Regions from separate parts of the Enterobacter quasiroggenkampii genome, predicted to be linked through region 4. Evidence: predicted binding sites of a transcription regulator. Region 4 holds the regulator's gene; each other region holds the start of a gene.
The links. The regulator PurR, encoded in region 4, represses purine synthesis genes. The targets are predictions, from matches to a motif close to CANGCAAACGTTTGCNTG.
Positions count from the first base shown of each region.

Region 1: tusA (sulfurtransferase TusA) is a predicted target of PurR. The motif match lies at 1,689-1,706, and genes of this name have one in related genera.
Region 2: pyrC (dihydroorotase) is a predicted target of PurR. The motif match lies at 2,211-2,228, and genes of this name have one in related genera.
Region 3: purT (formate-dependent phosphoribosylglycinamide formyltransferase) is a predicted target of PurR. The motif match lies at 3,439-3,456, and genes of this name have one in related genera.

Region 1 covers NZ_CP143745.1:256,277-261,781, reverse strand. The annotation lists gene V1572_RS01345 (MFS transporter) at 1-298, shown strand, start outside; gene V1572_RS01340 (DcrB family lipoprotein) at 303-860, opposite strand; gene V1572_RS01335 (7-cyano-7-deazaguanine/7-aminomethyl-7-deazaguanine transporter) at 933-1,598, opposite strand; gene tusA (sulfurtransferase TusA) at 1,766-2,008, shown strand; gene yhgN (NAAT family transporter YhgN) at 2,495-3,088, opposite strand; gene asd (aspartate-semialdehyde dehydrogenase) at 3,266-4,369, shown strand; gene glgB (1,4-alpha-glucan branching enzyme) at 4,619-5,505, shown strand, end outside.
Region 2 covers NZ_CP143745.1:2,325,781-2,331,285, forward strand. The annotation lists gene solA (N-methyl-L-tryptophan oxidase) at 1-136, opposite strand, end outside; gene bssS (biofilm formation regulator BssS) at 253-507, opposite strand; gene dinI (DNA damage-inducible protein I) at 781-1,026, opposite strand; gene pyrC (dihydroorotase) at 1,101-2,147, opposite strand; gene V1572_RS11090 (lipoprotein) at 2,274-2,834, opposite strand; gene mdtH (multidrug efflux MFS transporter MdtH) at 2,958-4,166, opposite strand; gene rimJ (ribosomal protein S5-alanine N-acetyltransferase) at 4,403-4,987, shown strand; gene V1572_RS11105 (YceH family protein) at 4,997-5,505, shown strand, end outside.
Region 3 covers NZ_CP143745.1:3,451,344-3,456,848, forward strand. The annotation lists gene exoX (exodeoxyribonuclease X) at 1-525, shown strand, start outside; gene ptrB (oligopeptidase B) at 522-2,582, opposite strand; gene V1572_RS16565 (tellurite resistance TerB family protein) at 2,668-3,318, opposite strand; gene purT (formate-dependent phosphoribosylglycinamide formyltransferase) at 3,490-4,668, shown strand; gene kdgA (bifunctional 4-hydroxy-2-oxoglutarate aldolase/2-dehydro-3-deoxy-phosphogluconate aldolase) at 4,711-5,352, opposite strand; gene edd (phosphogluconate dehydratase) at 5,392-5,505, opposite strand, start outside.
Region 4 covers NZ_CP143745.1:2,559,793-2,565,297, reverse strand. The annotation lists gene V1572_RS12290 (C40 family peptidase) at 1-66, shown strand, start outside; gene sodB (superoxide dismutase [Fe]) at 189-770, shown strand; gene V1572_RS12280 (MFS transporter) at 809-1,975, opposite strand; gene V1572_RS12275 (YnhF family membrane protein) at 2,139-2,228, opposite strand; gene purR (HTH-type transcriptional repressor PurR) at 2,526-3,551, shown strand; gene punR (DNA-binding transcriptional activator PunR) at 3,569-4,480, opposite strand; gene punC (purine nucleoside transporter PunC) at 4,595-5,505, shown strand, end outside.

The sequences.
Region 1 (5,505 bases), 2.3 Mb from region 4:
GAAAGTGGGCGTCTTCCTCGCGGGAGCCGGTTTTTCACTGGTCTTCCCGGCGCTGGGCGTGGTGGCGGTAAAAGCCGTGCCGCCGCAGAATCAGGGCGCCGCGCTGGCGACCTATACGGTGTTTATGGATATGTCGTTAGGCATTACCGGCCCGCTGGCGGGGCTGGTGATGGCCTGGGCAGGCGTGCCGGTGATCTATCTTGCCGCAGCGGGTCTGGTGATCGTGGCCTTGCTGCTGACGTGGCGGCTAAAAAAATGGCCCCCGGTGCAGGCACCGGAGGCCACGTCATCATCGTGAAACGTTACTGGATCACGATGGTGTTAATGATGTTTTCAGCAGCCGTCTGCGCTTTCTGCTGATCTTCCGCTGGCAGGGTGATCTGCAGGGTCAGGAGTTTGTTATCGACCTTGCCCAGCACGACAGAGGAGTACGCGGTCTGGCCTTTCGCAGAGATGATGCTGTCCAGCTGCTGCAGCTTATGGCCTTTCAACTCGATGGATTTATTGGTCACGACCTGCAGCTGCGGGTCGCGGCCGCGCTGCTGATCTTCCAGACGTTTGGACAGGACGGCCAGATCTTCGCTGGTGTCGTCGCCCACAATCACAATGACCGCTTTCTGCCCGGTTGCGTCGGAGTAAACGTGCATGTTGTTCGCCTGAGTGCCCAGCTTGCCGCTCTGGTCAGTCATATCGGCTGGCAGAGAGAAGCTGAGTTTGCCATCCATCAGATTCACCGGCTGGCCGGTCGCATTGCTTTCTGCGGATGCGCCCTGAGCAGGCGTTTTCGTGTCGCTGTTATCACAGGCTGCAAGACCCACAACGAGCAGGCCAATCCCGACATATTTAACCAGATTGCGCATTGACTTCTTCCTTTCGATAAACGGCCATAACGGCTCATTCGTTCATCTTATCACAACTGATAAAGCGAACCCTTAACCTGCCTGCAATGCCGTGATTTCAGATTTATCTGCCAGCCTTTTCAGCAGCATATTCAGCAGCACGCCGTACATGGGCAGGAAGAAGACAATGCTGATGAGCACCTTAAAGCAGTAGTCCACCAGCGCGATTTCCATCCAGTGTTCGGCCATAAACGCATCCGGGCTACGCCAGAAGGCGATGAAGAAGAAGGCCAGCGTATCGCTCACGTTACCGAACAGCGTGGAGGCGGTGGGGGCCATCCACCAGCGATGATTCTGACGCAGGCGGTTAAACACGTGCACGTCGAGAATCTGCCCCAGTGCGTAGGCCATAAAGCTTGCTGCGGCGATACGGGCGACAAACAGGTTGAAGTGGGTTAACGCCTCAAAACCCTGCCAGCTTCCCATATAAAACAGAGACGAAACCCCGTACGAGATGAACAGCGCCGGGAGCATGACCGCAAAAATAATGCGGCGAGCCAGCGGTGCGCCAAAGATGCGCACGGTCAGATCGGTGGCGAGGAAAATAAACGGGAAACTGAACGCGCCCCAGGTGGTATGGAAACCAAAGATAGAGATCGGGAGCTGCACCAGATAGTTGCTGGAGGTGATCACCAGCAAATGGAAAAGCGAAAGCCAGAACAACGCTTTTACGCGCTGAGATTCAGAAAACTGCGTCATATTGTGACCTTTTTATACGTTGGGGTGAGGGAACCCAATAAAAACCGCAGCATGATACTGCTTTGGCGGGACATTGCAATGGTTAGTTTTTACGCAATCGTTAACCTGGTTTGCATTGATCGCAACCGGGCGTAAACTACAGCCGTTTTTACCTGACCGAGAAGATCATGACCGACCTGTTTTCCAGCCCAGACCACACCCTTGATGCCCAGGGCCTTCGCTGCCCGGAACCGGTAATGATGGTACGTAAAACCGTGCGCAACATGCAGACTGGTGAAACGCTGCTGATCATCGCCGACGACCCGGCCACGACCCGCGACATTCCCGGTTTTTGTACCTTTATGGAGCATGAGCTGGTGGCACAGCAGACTGAGGCGCTGCCGTACCGGTATTTGATTCGTAAGGGATAGGTAGGCGGCTTCTGCGGCCTGATGCCCTCACCCTGTGGGCCGAGGGTTCCCCACAAAATAATGCCTGCACGGACGACCCCCTCTCCCTTGAGGGAGAGGGCTGGGGTGAGGGGGAACATACGGCTGTGGAGGTCATTCCGTTCACTTTATGTTCCTTGCTACTCTGTAACGACATGACCGGTGAACGTGCCAGGGTGGCTCAGTCGCCACCACCCTGGCGACCCGGGCTCCCGGCGGTAAATCGCCGCTTCGCGGTCCCCTCAGCTTATTCCTTCAGGCTATCGGGTCGGGCATGAGCCTGCATCCCTGCAGGCCACGCCCTCTCGGCGCATCCTTGCGCCTCGCCCCGGCCTTACGGAAACGCTTCGGCGATTTACAGCCGGACCAGGGTGTCGCTGTAAGTCATTAATTTTTCCGAAGAAACGTTCATCGCTTCAGGTCAAAAAATGACTGGGGCTCCTTCAGCCCCCAGGGAGAGGGAGAACGTCATCCCTTCATCCACGCCCGGATCCCGTCCAGGAACATCTGCGTTGCCATCATGACCAGAATCAGCCCCATCAGGCGTTCCAGCGCGTTTACCCCTTTTTCGCCCAGCAGGCGCAGGAACAGGGACGACTGCAGCAGGATAATGAACGTTCCGCCCCAGGCAATCAGCAGGGCAATCACCAGATGGCTCATCTGATTCGGATACTGATGCGACAGCAGCATCAGCGTGGCCAGAATGGTCGGGCCCGCGACGAGGGGGATCGCCAGCGGCACAATAAATGGCTCTTCACCCGCAGGCAGGCCGCTGCTGCTACCTTCCGCGCTCGGGAAAATCATCTTAATGGCAATCAGGAACAGAATAATCCCGCCGGAAATCGACACGGTTTCGGCACGCAGGTTCAGGAATGCGAGAATTTTTTCACCCGCAAACAGGAAGATAAACATCACCAGCAGGGCGATGAGCAGCTCGCGGATCATGATCGCCCGGCGACGCTTCGGCTCGGTGTGTTTTAGTACCGACATGAAGATGGGCAGGTTGCCCAGGGGATCCATAATCAGGATCAATAAAACCGCGGCGGAAATGATTTCACTCATGTAAATTATCCCTGAAACTCTCTAAGGTTATTATGATAATTAGCTGTATTTCTGATTGCCGGGCAATCATCGATTAATTTCGCTTGCGACTTTGGCAGCATTTTGTAATGTGAAGCATATCCCAGTTCAATACTGGCTTGCACAATCAGCACACACCCTCAGCAGGAAAAAAATGCTATGAAAAACGTTGGTTTTATCGGCTGGCGCGGTATGGTCGGCTCTGTACTCATGCAACGCATGGTTGAAGAGCGCGATTTCGACGCTATCCGCCCGGTCTTCTTCTCCACTTCTCAGCTCGGCCAGGCTGCTCCGTCCTTTGGTGGTACCACAGGCACGTTGCAGGATGCTTACGATCTGGAAGCGCTGAAGGCGCTCGACATTATTGTGACCTGCCAGGGCGGCGATTATACCAACGAAATCTATCCAAAGCTGCGTGAAAGCGGCTGGCAGGGCTACTGGATTGACGCGGCCTCGTCGCTGCGCATGAAAGACGATGCCATCATCATTCTCGACCCGGTTAACCAGGGCGTGATCACCGATGGCCTGAACAACGGCGTGAAAACTTTTGTTGGCGGTAACTGCACCGTCAGCCTGATGCTGATGTCCCTCGGCGGCCTGTTCGCGCAGGATCTGGTGGAGTGGGTCTCCGTGGCGACCTACCAGGCGGCGTCCGGCGGCGGTGCGCGTCACATGCGCGAGCTGCTGACCCAGATGGGCCAACTGCATCAGAGCGTTGCGACCGAGCTGGCAAACCCGGCATCCGCTATTCTGGATATCGAGCGTAAAGTGACCCAACTGACCCGCAGCGGCGAACTGCCGGTGGATAACTTTGGCGTACCGCTGGCCGGTGGCCTGATCCCGTGGATCGACAAGCAGTTGGATAACGGCCAGACCCGCGAAGAGTGGAAAGGCCAGGCTGAGACCAACAAAATCCTCAATACCGCGAACACCATTCCGGTTGACGGTCTGTGCGTACGTATCGGCGCACTGCGCTGCCACAGCCAGGCCTTCACCATTAAACTGAAAAAAGATGTGTCTATTCCGACCGTGGAAGAGCTGCTGGCCGCGCACAACCCGTGGGCGAAAGTGGTACCAAACGATCGCGATATCACTATGCGCGAGCTGACCCCGGCAGCGGTAACCGGCACGTTGACCACGCCGGTTGGCCGTCTGCGTAAGCTGAACATGGGGCCGGAGTATCTCTCCGCGTTCACCGTCGGTGACCAGCTCCTGTGGGGCGCCGCCGAACCGCTGCGCCGCATGCTGCGCCAGCTGGCGTAATAATTTGTTAAATACCAGGGGTGATTTTCACCCCTTTTTTTTGCGTACTACATGGAGTAACACGCGTATGTCTTATTTTTTATCAGGAGTCATCTAGAGCGTTGGCTATGCTTTAAGGAAGAGTCATTTCTTACCTGAGGTTCGAGCGGAGCAGAATGGATGCACATTTTTGTGCTGTCCCGTTCAGGTCACATTAAAAGTCGTCCCGGAGCGCTTAAAAAGGACGACATAAAAAACAGGATGAATACCATGTCCGATCGTGTGGATAGAGACGTGATTAATGCGCTTATTGCGGGTCATTTCGCTGACCCCTTTTCTGTGCTTGGGATGCACCGTACTGAGGCCGGTCTGGAAGTTCGGGCACTGTTACCGGATGCCACAGAAGTCTGGGTGATTGAACCCAAAACCGGCCGCAAGGTCGGTAACCTTGAATGCCTCGATTCCCGTGGCTTCTTCTCGGGCGTGATGCCCCGTCGTAAAAATCCTTTTCGCTATCAGCTCGCCGTTCTCTGGCACGGTCAGCAAAACCTGATTGACGATCCCTACAGCTTTGGTCCTCTGCTTAAAGAGATGGATGCCTGGCTGCTCTCCGAAGGGACGCATCTTCGCCCTTATGAAACGCTGGGTGCCCATGCCGATACCATGGACGGCATTACCGGCACGCGGTTCTCCGTGTGGGCGCCCAATGCCCAGCGTGTCTCCGTTGTCGGACAGTTCAACTACTGGGATGGCCGCCGCCACCCGATGCGCCTGCGTCGGGAAACCGGCATCTGGGAGCTGTTTATTCCCGGGGCGCACCACGGGCAGCTTTATAAATTCGAGATGATTGACGCCCACGGCAAGCTGCGCATTAAAGCCGACCCGTATGCCTTCGAAGCGCAGATGCGTCCGGATACCGCATCGCTGATTTGCGGCCTGCCGGAGAAGGTCGTTCAGACGGAGGAGCGTAAACAGGCTAACCGCTTTGATGCGCCGATCTCCGTCTATGAAGTCCATCTCGGCTCCTGGCGTCGCCACACCGATAACAACTTCTGGCTCAGCTACCGGGAGCTTGCCGACCAGTTGGTCCCGTACGCCAAATGGATGGGCTTTACCCACCTGGAGCTGCTGCCGGTCAACGAGCACCCGTTCGACGG
Region 2 (5,505 bases), 230 kb from region 4:
CGCCATGATGGCTGCCCTCCGCATGAGGCGGAAGATGGCTATCGATCATCAGGACCTTCAGGCCCGCCTGCGTCGCGTAATAACCGGCGGCAGAACCCACAGATCCGCTGCCAATAATGATTAAGTCGTATCTCATATGCATCTCGTAAACTGATGTTTTGTTAGCAGAGTAATTAACAACGCGGGGTTAGACAAGGGAGAAATAAATAAGGCACCGCGAGGGTGCCTGTTGAGTGAAAAGTGGGCATAAGCTTAGTGCCGTTTATACTCATTTTCCTGATAGTCGCCAGATTCTATTTTTGCAATACCTGCCTCTAAAATAGAAATAAACTGACGGGCGACGTCTGTTGTTAGCCACAGCGTCTGTCCAACTTCCGCTTCTTCACGGTTGAGTTGATTTGGGGTCTGGTAGTGCAAACGCAGCATCAGCGCATCGTAGCTATCTACGGTACTGATATCCCAGCCAACGAGTGGGTGGGTCTGGATGACTTCACTATTCTTTTCCATTATAACCCCCTTAATGCGTGTTAGAAGACAACGGCTTTGAGGTTCAATGCATGTTTTTCTGAAAGCAACTTCAGTATACCAAGTAATAAGGGTTCCGAAGGGAAAAATAAACAGGTGGCAACACATTTTTCTGCTTTTTAGGATTGTTCGAACAATAAAACACCATCTCGTTCACGATTTTTAAAGAAGATGCCGAATTAATTTGAACTTACGGGATTTTAGGCAAAAAAAAGCCGGGGCGACCCGGCAAAAAAACACAATGAGGGAGCAGTGTTAATCCGTGATGAACCAGTCGTCAGCGCTTTCCCACGTTTCCTGCAGGATTTCGCTGATGCGATCTTTATCTTCTTTTGCGGCACCAATAACGGAAAGGTTGTTTGCCGCGGCGTAACGCACCGTGACGGCACCTGCGTTGTCAGGAAAGGTATTGTTAATACGACGGGATAATTCGCCTGCCAGTGCATCAAGCGCGCCGGCAGGCAGAACGGTAGTTTTGGCTATGGTGACTTCAATACGCATAAATGCCCCCTGTGTAATATACTGTTTATTTATACAGGTATATTATCAGTTTGACAACAAGGGGCATTGATTTTTTAACGTTTTACCGTCCAGCTTACGGTTTCACCCGCCAGGAATGGGATCAGCGTGTCATCCGTCAGGGTAATGGACTCCTCAACGTGGCTCGCTTTACGCTCCAGTTCGATGAAGGTGTCATTGACCGGCAGGCCGTAGAAGCGTGGGCCGTTAAGGGAGCAGAACGCTTCGAAATGTTCCAGCGCGTTCATCTCTTCAAATACAGTTGCGTAGCTGGCAAGCGCCGTTGGGGCGTTGAAGCAGCCTGCACAGCCGCAGCTTGCCTCTTTACGATGGCGGGCGTGAGGCGCGGAATCGGTACCGAGGAACGCGCGGGAGAACCCGCTGGCGACCAGTTCACGCAGCGCCTGCTGGTGGATGTTGCGCTTGAGGATAGGCAGACAGTAGAGGTGAGGGCGCACCCCGCCCACCAGCATGTGGTTACGGTTAAACATCAGGTGTTGTGGCGTAATGGTGGCGGCGATGAGATCGTTGCCGTCACGCACGTACTCTGCCGCGTCTTTGGTGGTGATATGCTCAAAGACCACCTTCAGCGCGGGCAGGCGCTGGCGCAGAGGCTCCATTACGGTCTCGATAAAACGGGCTTCACGGTCGAAGATGTCAATGTCAGCATGCGTCACTTCACCGTGAACCAGCAGCGGCATACCCAGTTTCTGCATGCGTTCCAGAACCGGCATGATGGCATCAATGCTGGTGACGCCGTGGCTGGAGTTGGTGGTGGCATTCGCCGGGTAGAGTTTCGCTGCCGTAAACACGCCTTCGTTAAAGCCGCGCTCCACTTCGTTCGGATCCAGTGAATCGGTCAGGTAGCAGGTCATCAACGGGGTAAAATCGTGTCCCGCAGGAACGGCATCGAGGATGCGCTGACGATAGGCTATCGCGGCATCGACGGTGGTGACTGGTGGCACCAGGTTAGGCATGACAATCGCGCGGCCATAAATTTCGCTGGTATAAGGCACGACGGTTTTCAACATATCACCATCACGCAGATGAATATGCCAGTCGTCAGGGCGGCGGATTTTAAGAACCTGGGGTTGTGCAGTCATGGAAGCTCCGGCTTGTCAGGAATCAGTCATTAGGATGGCTGTTTTTGCCGGACACAAATCATAAGCGGAAACGTTTTCGTTTGCACACTTTTCCGTAAAAAAAAGGGCGCCGCAGCGCCCTTCAGGTTAATCGGTGAAAGGAATGATAATTTCACCCGGCTTAACCTCTATCCCTTTTGCGTATTTTTTCGCCAGGGCTTCACCCTTGCTTTTGTCTTCACTTAAGACGTACGCGGGCTGCTGGTTAAAGTAATTCCGCAGCGACTGATTCAGATAGGGCATCAGGGTTTGCAGTACCGGCGCCATTTTGTCCGGAGACACCTGCGCATCGACGACCTCCATCTCCTGCAGGAAAATTGCCCCTTTCTCTTTGTTGAAAACAGGGAGTGCCTTCAGCTTGAGCTTGATGTTGGCTTTCTGGTTACCAAAAAGGGAGGACATATCGAGGTCTGCATCACCGGCCAGGGTGACTTTGTTTGGCTCTTCACGTCCGATCTGGCTGGTGAGATTTGTGAGCACGATATGCGCATCGGCAAGACCCGGTACGCCAATGTCTTTCGAGAAATTGTTATGTTTTTCCAGCGCCTGATTAATTTCCTGTTCACTGACGGTATATTGTGTGAGCTGGTTACAGCCAACCAGCAGACCGCTGACAACCAATGCCGCGGCTAAAACAATTTTCTTCATAGTGTTCCTCAACGAAAAATCGGCGCTTCTGTCCTGTTACGCCAGTATGTCAGCGTGAATGGGTAGAAACCAGCAGAAAAAACTGAGAAGTGGGGCGGGAGCGGCGCCCGCCCGAGGGAAAAGTTATGCGCCTGGCTCGAGCATGCCGCTCGCGCTGCGTTTCTGGCTGAACTGCCACCACAGGGCGAGTAGCGTCATAAAGCCCACCGCGCCAAGCATCATCCACGGGAGTTCAGGTTGATTTAACGCTTTGCCGGCATCAAACAACCAGCCGCCCCCGGCGTAACCTAATGCCCCGCCGAGTGCCAGCCCCAGGCGGCTGAACCCCATATAGCTGCCGCGCGCACGCGCATCCGCAAGCGAGGCGCTCAGCGTTTCGCGGGCAGGCTCGGCGATGATCGAGCCAATATAGAATGTGCAAATCAGCGTAAACAGCTGCTGGAGCGTGTTCACCAGGCCGATCGGCATCATGCTCAGCGTCATCAGGAACAGTCCGGCCATCAGACGATGTTCCAGACGAAAACGTCGCTCGCTCCAGCGGGCAATCGGATAGAGCAGCGTTAACGACAGGCAGGCTTCGATGGCGTACATCCATTTCACCGCCGCAGGGGTACCTGCAATGTCGTTAACCATGATCGGCAGCATCAGCATGACCTGCACGGCCAGCATGTAATATCCCGTCAGGGTCAACACATAGGTGACAAAGCGCTTGTCATGCAGGACGCGACCAAGCCCTTCCCGGACCGGCGCTTTCACCGTCGACAGTTTCCACGCCGGCAGGAACAGGCCATTAAACAGCGCGCACAGAATAAAGAGTACCGCGCCAGCCGCACAGACCAGACGGAAGTCATACTGCAGCAGCCAGCTTCCCAGCAGGGCGCCGACAACCGCCCCGGCACTGTCCTGCATCATGAGAATCGAGAAGAAGCGGCCGCGGTGCTGCGGGCGAATCAGCTTTACCACCAGCGCGGTGCGGGGCGGATCGAACAGCGTGCCCCCGATACCGGAGAGGAAACAGGAGAACCAGAGCAGCCACGGCTCCTGAGCGACCGCCATCGTGGCAAAGCCTGCCGCGCGCAGCAGCATACCGGTTACGATCATCGGTTTCGCGCCAAAGCGGTCGGCGATGGCCCCGCCAAAGACGCCCAGGCCCTGCTGGACAAACTGGCGTAGCCCCAGGGCAATGCCGACCATTAATGCCGCCCAGCCCATCTGATCGACAAAGCGGATCGAAATAAGCGGAAAAACGACAAAAAAGCCGAGCACGACCAGCATGTTATCGACGAGCAGGAAATATTTACCCAGGCTCCTGGCCTGTGATACGCGGGACATTTTCCCTCCAGGGAAAATAAGATGGTGAGCACGCTAACATTCTGCGGTGTCGCCGCGTTTTTTCCCACCCCTGAACGCGACAATATTTTTTTATCAAAAGGGTGCTTTGATAGAGAGTTCTCATCGAAAAGTGTGAAAAGAGGTGAAAATGGTATGTCACTGTTTTCACAGACGGCGCAGGCGCAGGTATAGTAAAGCTAATGGGTAAGCTGAAGTGACGGGAAGGAGTGGTATCGATGTTTGGCTATCGCAGTAATGTGCCAAAAGTGCGTCTGACAACGGACAGGCTGGTCGTTCGTCTGGTGCATGAGCGTGATGCCTGGCGTCTGGCGGATTATTACGCCGAGAATCGCCAGTTTTTAAAGCCCTGGGAACCCGTTCGGGATGAGAGCCATTGTTACCCTTCCGGCTGGCAGGCGCGCCTCAGCATGATTACGGAATTTCACAAGCAGGGCAGCGCGTTTTACTTCGCGCTGCTGGATCCTGAAGAGAAAGAGATTATCGGGATCGCCAATTTTTCAAACGTGGTGCGGGGATCGTTTCACGCCTGCTACCTTGGCTACTCCATTGGCCAAAAGTGGCAGGGGCAGGGGCTGATGTACGAGGCGCTGACGGTAGCGATCCGCTATATGCAACGCACGCAGCACATCCATCGCATTATGGCGAACTATATGCCGCATAACCAGCGCAGCGGAAATCTGCTGGCGCGTTTAGGGTTCGAGAAAGAGGGTTACGCCAAAGACTATCTGCTGATAGACGGAGAGTGGCGCGACCACGTTCTGACGGCATTAACCACCCGGGACTGGACTGCAGGTCGTTAAGGAGAAAAGATGAAGTATCAGCTAAACGGTACAGAAGCGCGCGTGATTGGGTGCTTACTCGAAAAACAGGTCACCACGCCGGAGCAGTATCCGCTCTCCGTCAACGCCGTGACCATGGCCTGCAACCAGAAAACCAACCGCGAGCCGGTGATGAACCTTAGCGAACATGATGTTCAGGAGGTGCTGGACGCCCTGGTAAAACGCCACTATCTGCGCACCGTCAGCGGATTCGGCAACCGCGTGACCAAATACGAACAGCGCTTTTGTAACTCCGAATTTGGCGACCTGAAGCTGAGCAGCGCGGAAGTGGCGGTCATCACCACGCTGTTGCTGCGCGGGGCGCAAACGCCGGGAGAACTGCGCTCGCGCGCTTCCCGTATGCATGAGTTCAGCGATATGCAGGAGGTCGAGCAAACTCTGGAAGGGCTGGCTTCTCGCGAAGACGGCCCATACGTGGTGCGTCTGGCGCGCGAGCCGGGCAAACGTGAAAGCCGCTATATGCATCTGTTCAGCGGTGA
Region 3 (5,505 bases), 890 kb from region 4:
GCGATGGCTATCCATCGCATTACCGAATCGATGGTGGCGGACAAGCCGTGGATCGAAGAGATCATTCCCCACTATTACGGTAGCCCCTGGTACGTCGCGCATAACGCCAGTTTTGACCGCCGGGTGCTTCCTGAGATGCCGGGGGAATGGATTTGTACCATGAAGCTGGCGCGTCGCCTCTGGCCGGGCATTAAATACAGCAATATGGCGCTGTACAAGTCCCGCAAGCTCAGCGTCCGCACGCCTGAAGGGCTTCACCATCACCGGGCCCTGTATGACTGCTATATCACCGCCGCGCTACTCATCGATATTATGAACACCTCGGGCTGGACGCCGGACGATATGGCAACGATTACCGGACGCCCCGCACTGCTGACCACGTTTACTTTTGGTAAATACCGGGGCAGAGCGGTGTCGGATATTGCGGATAAAGACCCGGGCTATTTGCGCTGGCTGTATAACAACCTCGACAAAATGAGCCCGGAACTGCGCCTGACGCTGAAACATTATCTGGGCGAAGCTTAACGCTCCGCACGGCCTGGCAGCGTCTCCTGCGCCAGGCCAATCAGGAAGGCATATTCCAGAGCAACCCCTTCGTAGGATTTAAATCGACCCGATTTCCCGCCGTGACCGGAGTCCATATCGGTACACAGCAGCAGCAGGTTGTCGTCGGTTTTCAGCTCCCGCAGTTTCGCCACCCATTTTGCCGGCTCCCAGTACTGCACCTGAGAATCATGCAGACCGGTGGTGACAAGCATGTGGGGATAGGCTTTCGCTTCCACGTTATCGTACGGGCTGTACGTTTTCATATAGCGGTAGTAAATCTCATCCTGCGGATTGCCCCACTCTTCGAACTCCCCTGTTGTAAGCGGGATGGATTCATCGAGCATGGTCGTCACCACATCGACAAACGGCACCTGCGCGACAATCCCCTTAAAGCGCTCGGGGCGCTGGTTGATCACCGCCCCCATCAGCATGCCTCCCGCGCTGCCGCCCATGCCAAAGCAGAGCTGCGGATCGCCATAGCCCTGCTCAATCAGCGCATCGCAGACGTCGAGGTAGTCATTGAAGGTGTTTTTCTTTTTCAGGAATTTCCCGTCCTCGTACCAGTGCTGCCCCAGCTCACCGCCGCCGCGAATATGGGCGATGGCGAAAACAAAGCCGCGGTCGAGCAGGCTTAATCGGCTGCTGCTGAAATCGGCATCCATGCTTGAGCCGTAGGAGCCGTACCCGTACACCAGGATCGGGTTTTTGCCTTTCTGGAAATGGGCTTTGTGATAGACGAGCGAGACGGGGACCTCGACGCCATCCCGGGCGGTGACCCACAGGTGCTCGCTGCGGTAGTTTTCAGACTCAAACCCTTTGACCTCGGTCTGTTTAATCACCTGGCGCTGCCCGGTATCCATGTCCAGCTCAAACAGGGTGTCCGGTGTGGTCATCGATGAGTAGCCGTAGCGCAGCCGCGAGGATTCAGGTTCCGGGTTGAAACCAATCCACGTCACATAGGCCGGGTCGTCGAACGCGATCCCCACCACTTCCCGCGTTTTACGGTTGATTTGCCGGATACTGGTCAGCCCGCGCTGACGCTCCTCCACCACCAGCCAGTCGGTGAACAGGGTGAACCCTTCCAGCATCACCTGATCCCGCGCGGGGATAAGCACCTCCCATTTGCGCTCATCACGCACTTTGGTTTTATAGAGACCAAAGTTTTTACCCTCGCGATTCGAACGCAGATAAAAGCTGTGCTGAAAGTGATCCAGGCTGTACTCATGATCCTTCCGGCGCGGCAGGAAACAGAGCGGCTGGGCGTCGGGCAGCTCGGCATCCAGCAGCAGGACTTCCGACGTCGTGGCGCTGGCCAGGAAGATAATCACATAATGGCGCGAGGAGGTTTTATGCAGGCTGACATAGAACGTTTCGTCTTTCTCTTCATAGACCAGCTCGTCGTCTGCAGAGTCCGTTCCCACGGTATGCCGCCATACCTGATAGGGCAGCAGCGTAGAGGCATGCTTTTTGACGTAGTAAACCGTCTCGGAATCATTCGCCCAGACAAAATCCGGGGAGACGTTTTCCAGCATTTCAGGATACCAGTTGCCGGTGTCCAGATTGCGAAAACGCAGGCCGTACTGGCGACGCGAGAGATAATCCTCCGCCAGCGCCATTACCGCGTTATCCGGTGAAATGGACATGCCGCCCAGAGTATAAAACTCGCTGTGGGCGGCGCGCTGGTTGGCATCCAGCAGAATATCCCACGCATCCCATTCGGCGCTCAGCACCGACTGACGCTGGTAGATGGGATACTCGTTGCCGGGCTCGTAAATATGGCGGTAGCGATAGCCGTTTTTGGTCCAGGGCGCCGAGATATCGCGCTGAGGAATGCGCTGCACCATCTCATTCAGCAGCTGGTCCTGAAGCGTCTGCTGGCTGGACATGACCTTGCGGCCGTAGTCATTTTCCTCGTGCAGATAGTCGAGCACCTCTGGCCGGGAGCGCGAATCGTCCCGTAGCCAGTAATAGTTGTCTATACGCGTATCGCCATGCGTGGTGATCGCATAAGGTATACGTCGGGCTTTCGGTGGCATGTCATCATTCTTTTTAGTTTTACACCCTATAAGGTTGGCAAAACCCACGCATGATGCAAGCGAAACCGGATCGCAACGGCGAGCACTATCCCTGTAACGCCTGTTTTTGTTCCCGGATATCCCGCTCAATGCCCTCACGCACGTCCTGGGGGATCTTCAGCGCGTCTCCAAGCGCATTCAGGTAGCTGCGTTCCATAAAGTGATCGATATCGATGGCGGCACAGCTGAGGAAATAGAGTTCAAGCGCCTCTTCCTCATTTTTCACGCTTTGCGCCAGACGCTGCGGCTCCAGAGGCTGTTCGATGGCCTGCGCCACCAGCGCTCTGCCCTTCTCTTCAACGCCAGCTTCACGCAGTTGCTGTTCGATCGCCAGTCGTTCCTTATCGTCAATATGCCCGTCACTTTTCGCGGCAAAAACCAGCGCCAGGATCAGCCGTTCAGTACGCAGATCCAGCGGCGAGGTATGCTCGCCATAATGCGGTTCGTCGCTGTGCGCGGTCCGGACCCTGTCCTTGTATTTATTCCACAGGACGGTGCCCGCAATGGCGCCCCCACCGGCCAGCAACGCGCCTGTCCCGTACTTTGCCAGCAGCTTGCGCGAGGATTTATTCGCGACCAGCAGGCCAGCCAAGCCGCCGAGCGCCCCGGGTACCAGCAGTTTACTGAGGTCCCGCTCGCCGGAAGACGATGTTTTCTGCCCTAACAGTGATTGCAATTGATTTAGCCAGCCAGACATGGTTTCCCTCACTTAACGGTGAATATGTTCCACAGCGTAAGCGAGCAGGCGTCAGGAAATGTCTGGCCGGGCTAAAGAAGCGCAAATTTCTTCCTCCCGCGCTTAGCAGTGCACAAGACAGACGCAAACGTTTTCGTTTATACTGCCCGCAACTTTTTCAGGGGGATTGTTATGATTCGTTTAGGAACCGCGCTGCGACCTGCGGCGACGCGAGTGATGCTGTTGGGATCGGGCGAGCTGGGAAAAGAGGTCGCCATTGAGTGCCAGCGTTTAGGTGTGGAAGTCATTGCCGTAGACCGTTACGCCGATGCGCCCGCCATGCACGTCGCCCATCGTTCTTATGTGATTAACATGCTGGATGGCGATGCCCTTCGCGAGCTGATTACGCGCGAGAAACCCGATTTCGTGGTACCGGAAATTGAAGCCATCGCCACCGATACGCTGATTGCGCTTGAGCAGGAAGGCCAGCGCGTGGTGCCCTGCGCGAAAGCCGCAAAGCTGACCATGAACCGCGAGGGCATTCGTCGCCTGGCGGCGGAAGAGCTGGAATTGCCCACCTCGAGCTATCGTTTTGCTGGCGATAAGGCCGCATTCCTGCAGGCCGTAGAGGAGATTGGTTACCCGTGCATCGTTAAGCCGGTGATGAGCTCCTCCGGTAAAGGACAGAGCTTCATTCGCGACAGCAGCACGCTCGATAAGGCGTGGGATTACGCCCAGCAGGGTGGCCGCGCCGGTGCCGGTCGCGTCATCGTCGAAGGCGTGGTGAAGTTTGATTTCGAGATCACCCTGCTGACCGTCAGCGCCGTTGACGGCGTCCATTTCTGCGACCCGATTGGCCACCGCCAGGAGGATGGCGATTACCGCGAATCCTGGCAGCCGCAGCAGATGAGTGCTCTGGCGCTGGAGCGTGCGCAGGCGATCGCCCGTAAAACCGTCCTGGCGCTGGGCGGCTATGGCCTGTTTGGCGTGGAGCTGTTTGTGTGCGGTGATGAGGTGATTTTCAGCGAGGTCTCCCCGCGCCCGCATGACACCGGCATGGTCACGCTCATTTCGCAGGATCTTTCCGAGTTCGCTCTGCACGTGCGCGCCTTCCTCGGCCTGCCCGTCGGCGGTATCCGTCAGTATGGCCCGGCCGCCTCGGCGGTGATCCTGCCGCAGTTAACCAGCCAGAACGTTACGTTTGATAACGTCGACGCGGCGGTGGGTGCCGGGTTGCAGGTACGTTTGTTCGGTAAGCCGGAGATCGACGGAACCCGCCGTCTCGGCGTGGCATTAGCCACCGGGGATAACGTTGACGACGCCGTGGCGAGAGCGAAAGCGGCCGCTGCGAGCGTCAAGGTTGCAGGATAAAAAAAACGGGCCGTAAGGCCCGTTTTTCATGCGGCGAATGACTTACTGCTTCGCACCTTCCACCGCTTCGCGAGCCAGTTTTGTGATGCGATCCCAGTCGCCCGCTTCCAGCGCATCCGCCGGAACCAGCCATGAGCCACCGATGCACAGCACGCTTTTCAGCGCCAGGTAGTCACGGTAGTTGGCAGGAGAAATACCGCCCGTCGGGCAGAAGCGTACCTGGGAGAAAGGACCGGCAATGGCCTGCAGCGCTTTGGTGCCGCCGTTCGCTTCCGCCGGGAAGAATTTAAACTCTTTCAGACCGTAGTCCATGCCCAGCATCAGTTCAGAGACGGTGCTGATACCCGGGATCAGCGGAATAGTGCCTTCGGTCGCGGCCTTCAGCAGCGACTCGGTCAGGCCCGGGCTGATGGCAAACTGTGCGCCCGCTTCGGTCACTTCAGCCAGCTGTTTTGCGTTCGTCACGGTACCCGCACCGATGATGGCGTCCGGCACTTCTTTAGCAATGGCGCGAATGGCGTCCATCGCGCAGGCGGTACGCAGGGTCACTTCCAGAACGCGAACGCCGCCCGCAACCAGCGCTTTCGCCATCGGTACAGCGTGCTCCAGCTTGTTTACCACGATAACCGGCACGACAGGGCCCGTGGTCAGGATTGCTTCTGCACTTGTTTTCCAGTTTTTCATCAGAGTTTTCTCTCGCCAGATCGTTAAAATCAAGTCGTCTTAAAACGTAATACAGGTTGCGCCCTGCTCAGCACCGGAGAGTTTCTCACGCAGCGCGCCAAACATTTCGCGTCCTGTTCCCACGCGCGACGCGCTCAGGTCAGGAATATGGGG
Region 4 (5,505 bases):
GAAGACTACTGGGTACGCCATTACGTCGGCGCACGCCGCGTGATGACGCCGAAAACCATTCGCTAACCCCTGCCCTGCCACACCCGTGGCAGGGTAAGTTCCTCTTTTGCATACCCTTTCAATTTGCTATCCTGTCCTTGTTGTCTGTGTGGTTATTGACAACACAAAATACAATAAGGAGAGAAGCAATGTCGTTCGAATTACCTGCACTACCGTATGCAAAAGACGCCCTGGCCCCGCACATTTCTGCGGAAACCCTGGAATATCACTACGGCAAGCATCACCAGACGTACGTCACCAACCTGAACAATCTGATTAAGGGCACCGATTTTGAAGGCAAAACGCTGGAAGAGATCGTGCGCAGTTCTGAGGGTGGCGTATTCAACAACGCCGCTCAGGTGTGGAACCACACCTTCTACTGGCACTGCCTGGCGCCAAACGCCGGTGGCGAACCTGTCGGTGAACTGGCTACCGCCATTAACGCCGCCTTTGGCAGCTTCGCGGAATTCAAAGCGAAGTTCACCGATGCCGCCATCAAGAACTTCGGTTCAGGCTGGACGTGGCTGGTCAAAGAGGCGGATGGCAAACTGGCTATCGTGTCCACCTCTAACGCGGGCACCCCGCTGACCACCAGCGCTAAGCCGCTGATGACCGTGGACGTATGGGAACACGCTTACTACATCGATTACCGTAACGCGCGCCCTAACTACCTGGAGCACTTCTGGGCACTGGTTAACTGGGACTTTGTGGCGAAGAACTTCGCCGCGTAAGAGACACGCAGAAGGGTTCGCCCTTCTGCGTTTTTGGTTTATTCCGCAGCGCAGGCTGCTTCTGGCTGTTTACGACCCGACATCATCACCAGCAGCAGGCCGAGCGCGGCAATAATCGCCCCCATCACCGGCACAAAACTGTACCCCAGCCCCCCTGAAATCACGGCCCCACCGGCCGCCGCACCGAGCGCATTGCCCAGGTTAAAGGCACCAATATTGACCGAGGATGAGAGGCCCGGCGCTTCATGCGCAACGCGCATCACGCGCATCTGCAGCGGTGGCACCACAGCGAACGTTGCAGCCCCCCAGACGACCATCGCCACCGCGGCGCCAAACTCGTTACGCGCCAGCCACGGAATGGCGATCATGATAACAATCAGCAGGGTTAAGAAGCCCTTCAGCGTTCCGCTCACCGAACGGTCGGCAAATTTCCCGCCGAGATAGTTGCCAATCGAGAAGCCCACGCCAATTAGCACCAGCATCGCGGTCACAAAGAGAGGCGTTGCGTGGGTGATGTCATGCAGCACAGGTGAAATATATGTGTAGAGGGTAAACATCGCCCCTGCCCCCAGCACGGTCGTAAGCAGCGCAGAGAGCACCTGCGGGCGCACCAGCACCGACAGCTCTCTGCGTACGTCAGGGCGTTCACCCGCGCTGCCTTTTGGCAGGGAGAAGAACAACGCCACCATCGCGACTACGCCCAGTCCGGCCGTCGCCAGGAAGGACATCCTCCAGCCAATGACCTCGCCCAGCCAGGTTGCCGCAGGAACGCCGCCAATGTTAGCAATGGTCAGGCCCATAAACATGGTGGCCACGGCGCTGGCCTGCTTATGTTTTGGCACCACGCTTGCCGCCACAACCGACCCCAGCCCAAAGAACGCGCCGTGGTTGAGGCTGGTCAGAATACGCGACAGCATCAGCGTGGTGTAGTCCGGCGAAATGGCCGAAAGCACGTTACCGAGGGTGAAAATCGCCATCAGGAAAATGAGCGCATTGCGGCGCGCGCGGTGCGAAAGGAGAAGCGTCATTAGCGGCGCCCCCACCATCACGCCGATAGCGTAGGCGCTGATTAACATGCCTGCCGCAGGGATCGAGACGTCCACGCCGCGGGCGATGACGGGCAGTAACCCCATCGGGGAGAATTCAGTGGTGCCAATCCCAAAAGCGCCAATCGCCAGGGCCAGCAGGGGAAAATTGATTTTCATGCGTCAACTCCGGATGCCGTGTCATGTGGTGACACAGAACAAAGAAGCGGAAAGCATGACATCAATCACAAAAAATGAGAAGTTAACAAAATGGCAAAAGATTTTTGCCTTAGGAGTAACAATCGGGGTGAGCGGGAGGGAGAAGGCTCTCCCTCCGCGTAAATCAGTGCAGTGCGGCCGTCAGACCCGCCGCGACAATCAGAGCCAGCACAACAACGGTGGTGAACAGCGAAAACTTCAGATCGGAACTCATCAATTTTTCTCCTTTTAATCCCCCCACGAAAAGTGAGCCTGCTCATTTTTGCATAATTTACGTCAAAAATCTTCCTGGATTTAGGCTGATAAACACTTTACCTCTTCCCCTTTTCATCAAGATAGGACAAAATTCCACGCTAAATTTATTAGCGTACCGGCCATTGACCCCCTCCTGACGTCCCGTGTCGTTTTCCCGGCGTGCCGCAATTCAAGATTGCGTGATAAGGGTGAGAGAAGGCAAACGTTTACCTTCAAGTTTTTCAGGAGTTTAGGATATGGTCTGGAGTGACATTTAATGGCAACAATTAAAGACGTAGCAAAACGCGCAAACGTTTCCACTACAACCGTATCACATGTAATTAACAAAACCCGCTTCGTGGCGGAAGAGACGCGCAACGCCGTCTGGGCAGCGATCAAAGAGCTGCACTATTCGCCAAGTGCGGTTGCGCGCAGCCTCAAGGTTAATCACACCAAATCCATTGGATTGCTGGCCACCAGCAGTGAAGCGGCCTATTTTGCCGAGATCATTGAAGCGGTAGAGAAGAACTGCTTCCAGAAAGGCTATACCCTGATTCTGGGCAACGCATGGAACAGCATAGAAAAACAGCGTGCCTACCTGTCGATGATGGCGCAGAAGCGCGTGGATGGCCTGCTGGTGATGTGTTCCGAGTACCCGGAATCCGTGCTGTCGATGCTCGAAGAGTATCGCCATATCCCCATGGTGGTCATGGACTGGGGTGAAGCGCGCGCGGACTTCACCGACTCCGTTATCGACAACGCCTTTGAAGGCGGTTACATGGCGGGTCGTTACCTGATCGAACGCGGTCACCGCGAGATTGGCGTGATCCCGGGTCCGCTGGAGCGTAACACCGGCGCGGGCCGTCTGGCCGGTTTTATGAAAGCGATGGAAGAAGCGCTGATCACCGTGCCGGAAAACTGGATCGTGCAGGGCGACTTTGAGCCGGAATCAGGCTACCGCGCAATGCAGCAGATCGTTTCCCAGCCGCACCGCCCGACCGCCGTTTTCTGCGGGGGTGACATCATGGCCATGGGTGCGCTCTGCGCCGCCGATGAGCTGGGTCTGCGCGTACCGCAGGATATTTCCGTGATCGGGTATGACAACGTGCGTAACGCGCGCTTCTTCACCCCGGCGCTGACAACCATTCACCAGCCAAAAGATTCGCTGGGCGAAACGGCCTTCAATATGCTGTTGGACAGAATCGTCAACAAACGCGAAGAGTCGCAGTCCATTGAAGTTCACCCACGCCTGATTGAACGCCGTTCCGTTGCGGATGGTCCGTTCCGCGACTACCGTCGTTAATCCCTTGACGGGGCCAGCTACGCTGGCTCCCGTAACCATTCCCGGTTTAGCGTTTCGCTGTCTCCCAGATAATCCAGCAGCCAGGCCATGGCGGGCGAGACATCATTTTGTTGCCAGGTCAGGCAGCAGGCCGCGTCCGGGAACGGATTCTCCAGCGTCAGTTCAACCCATTCTCCGGTATCGATGCGCGGACGCGCAAAATGAACGGGCACCATCGCGACGCACAGCCCGGCGCTGAGGCACGTCGCCGACGATTCCCAGTCAGGAGCCACCACTCGCCGCTGGTTGTCCAGAAGCCAGGTGATACGCTTGGGCAGTGAACGGGACGTATCCTCCAGCACCAGCGAGGGCCAGTTACGCAGCGTATCGTCGCTCAGCGGCCCGTCCATCGCCGCCAGGGGATGATCGCGTGCCACCACGCATTTCCAGCTCAGCATCCCCATGTCGCGAAAGGCGTAACGTCCCCCAACCGGGATCGCCTGCGTGGCGCCAATCGCCATCTCCGCCCTGCCGTCCGCCAGCGCATCCCACACCCCGTTGAACACCTCCTGCGAGACCCGCAGCTCAACGTCAGAGAAATGACGATAGAAATCCACGATCATCTGCCGGGTGCGTTCCGGCTTCACGATGTTATCCACCGCGATGGCGAGATGTCCCCGCCAGCCGTTGGCGATCTGCTGGCACTGTTCGCGGGTGATCTGCATTTTTTTGATAACAGAACGCCCTTCCTTCAAAAACCACGCGCCTGCGGGCGTTAATTCCACGTCGCGATGCCGCCGTTCAAACAGCGGAACCGCCAGCCATTCCTCAAGCTGACGCACCGTGTAGCTAATGGCCGAAGGGACGCGGTGCAACTCCTGCGCTGCACCGCTAAAGCTGCCGTTACGCGCAACAGCATCGACCACTTCAAGAGAATAATCTGACCACATTTTCTGCCTGCAAAAAATTTGAATGCACCCGCCAAATATTAGCGTTTCACAAGCCGCTTTGCACTCCCTACACTCTGCGCCAACGTACACCTGCCTCCTCAGGAGAATAAGAGAATGCAACCCAGGAAAGGATTTTTAGTCTGGCTCGGCGGCTTAAGCGTGCTGGGCTTTTTGGCCACCGACATGTACCTGCCCGCGTTTGCCGCGATGCAGGAAGACCTGCAAACCCCTGCGGCGGCCATCAGCGCCAGCCTGAGTCTGTTCCTTGCCGGTTTTGCTTTCGCGCAGCTCCTGTGGGGACCGCTCTCGGATCGCTTTGGCCGTAAACCGGTACTGCTGCTGGGTCTGGCCATTTTTGCCGTGGGCTGTCTGGGGATGTTGTGGGTGCGCGATGCTACCTGGCTACTGGTGCTGCGCTTTATTCAGGCCGTGGGCGTCTGTGCTGCGGCGGTGACCTGGCAGGCGCTGGTGACCGACTACTATCCGGCTAACCGCACAAACCGTATTTTCGCCACTATTATGCCGCTGGTGGGTCTTTCCCCTGCCCTGGCTCCGCTGCTGGGCAGCTGGATCCTCGCGCACTTTGACTGGCAGGCCATTTTTGCCACGCTGTTTGCCATCACGCTGGTGCTGATGCTGCCGGCGTTTGCCCTTAAACCCGCGCATAAAAAAGAGGCGCATGCCGACGCGAAGCCGATTACCTTTACCTCCCTGCTGAGCGCCAAAGCGTATCGCGGGAATGTCCTGATTTATGCCGCCTGTTCGGCCAGCTTCTTCGCGTGGCTCACCGGCTCGCCGTTTATTCTGCACGATATGGGCTACAGCCCGGCGGCCATCGGTCTGAGCTATGTTCCGCAGACCATCGCGTTCCTGGTGGGCGGGTACGGCTGCCGCGCGGCGCTGCAAAAATGGGAAGGCCAGCAGATGCTGCCATGGCTGCTGGTGCTCTATGCGCTGAGCGTCATCGGTACCTGGGCCGTCGGGTTTATTCCGGGCGCGGGCCTGGCTGAAATTTTGATTCCCTT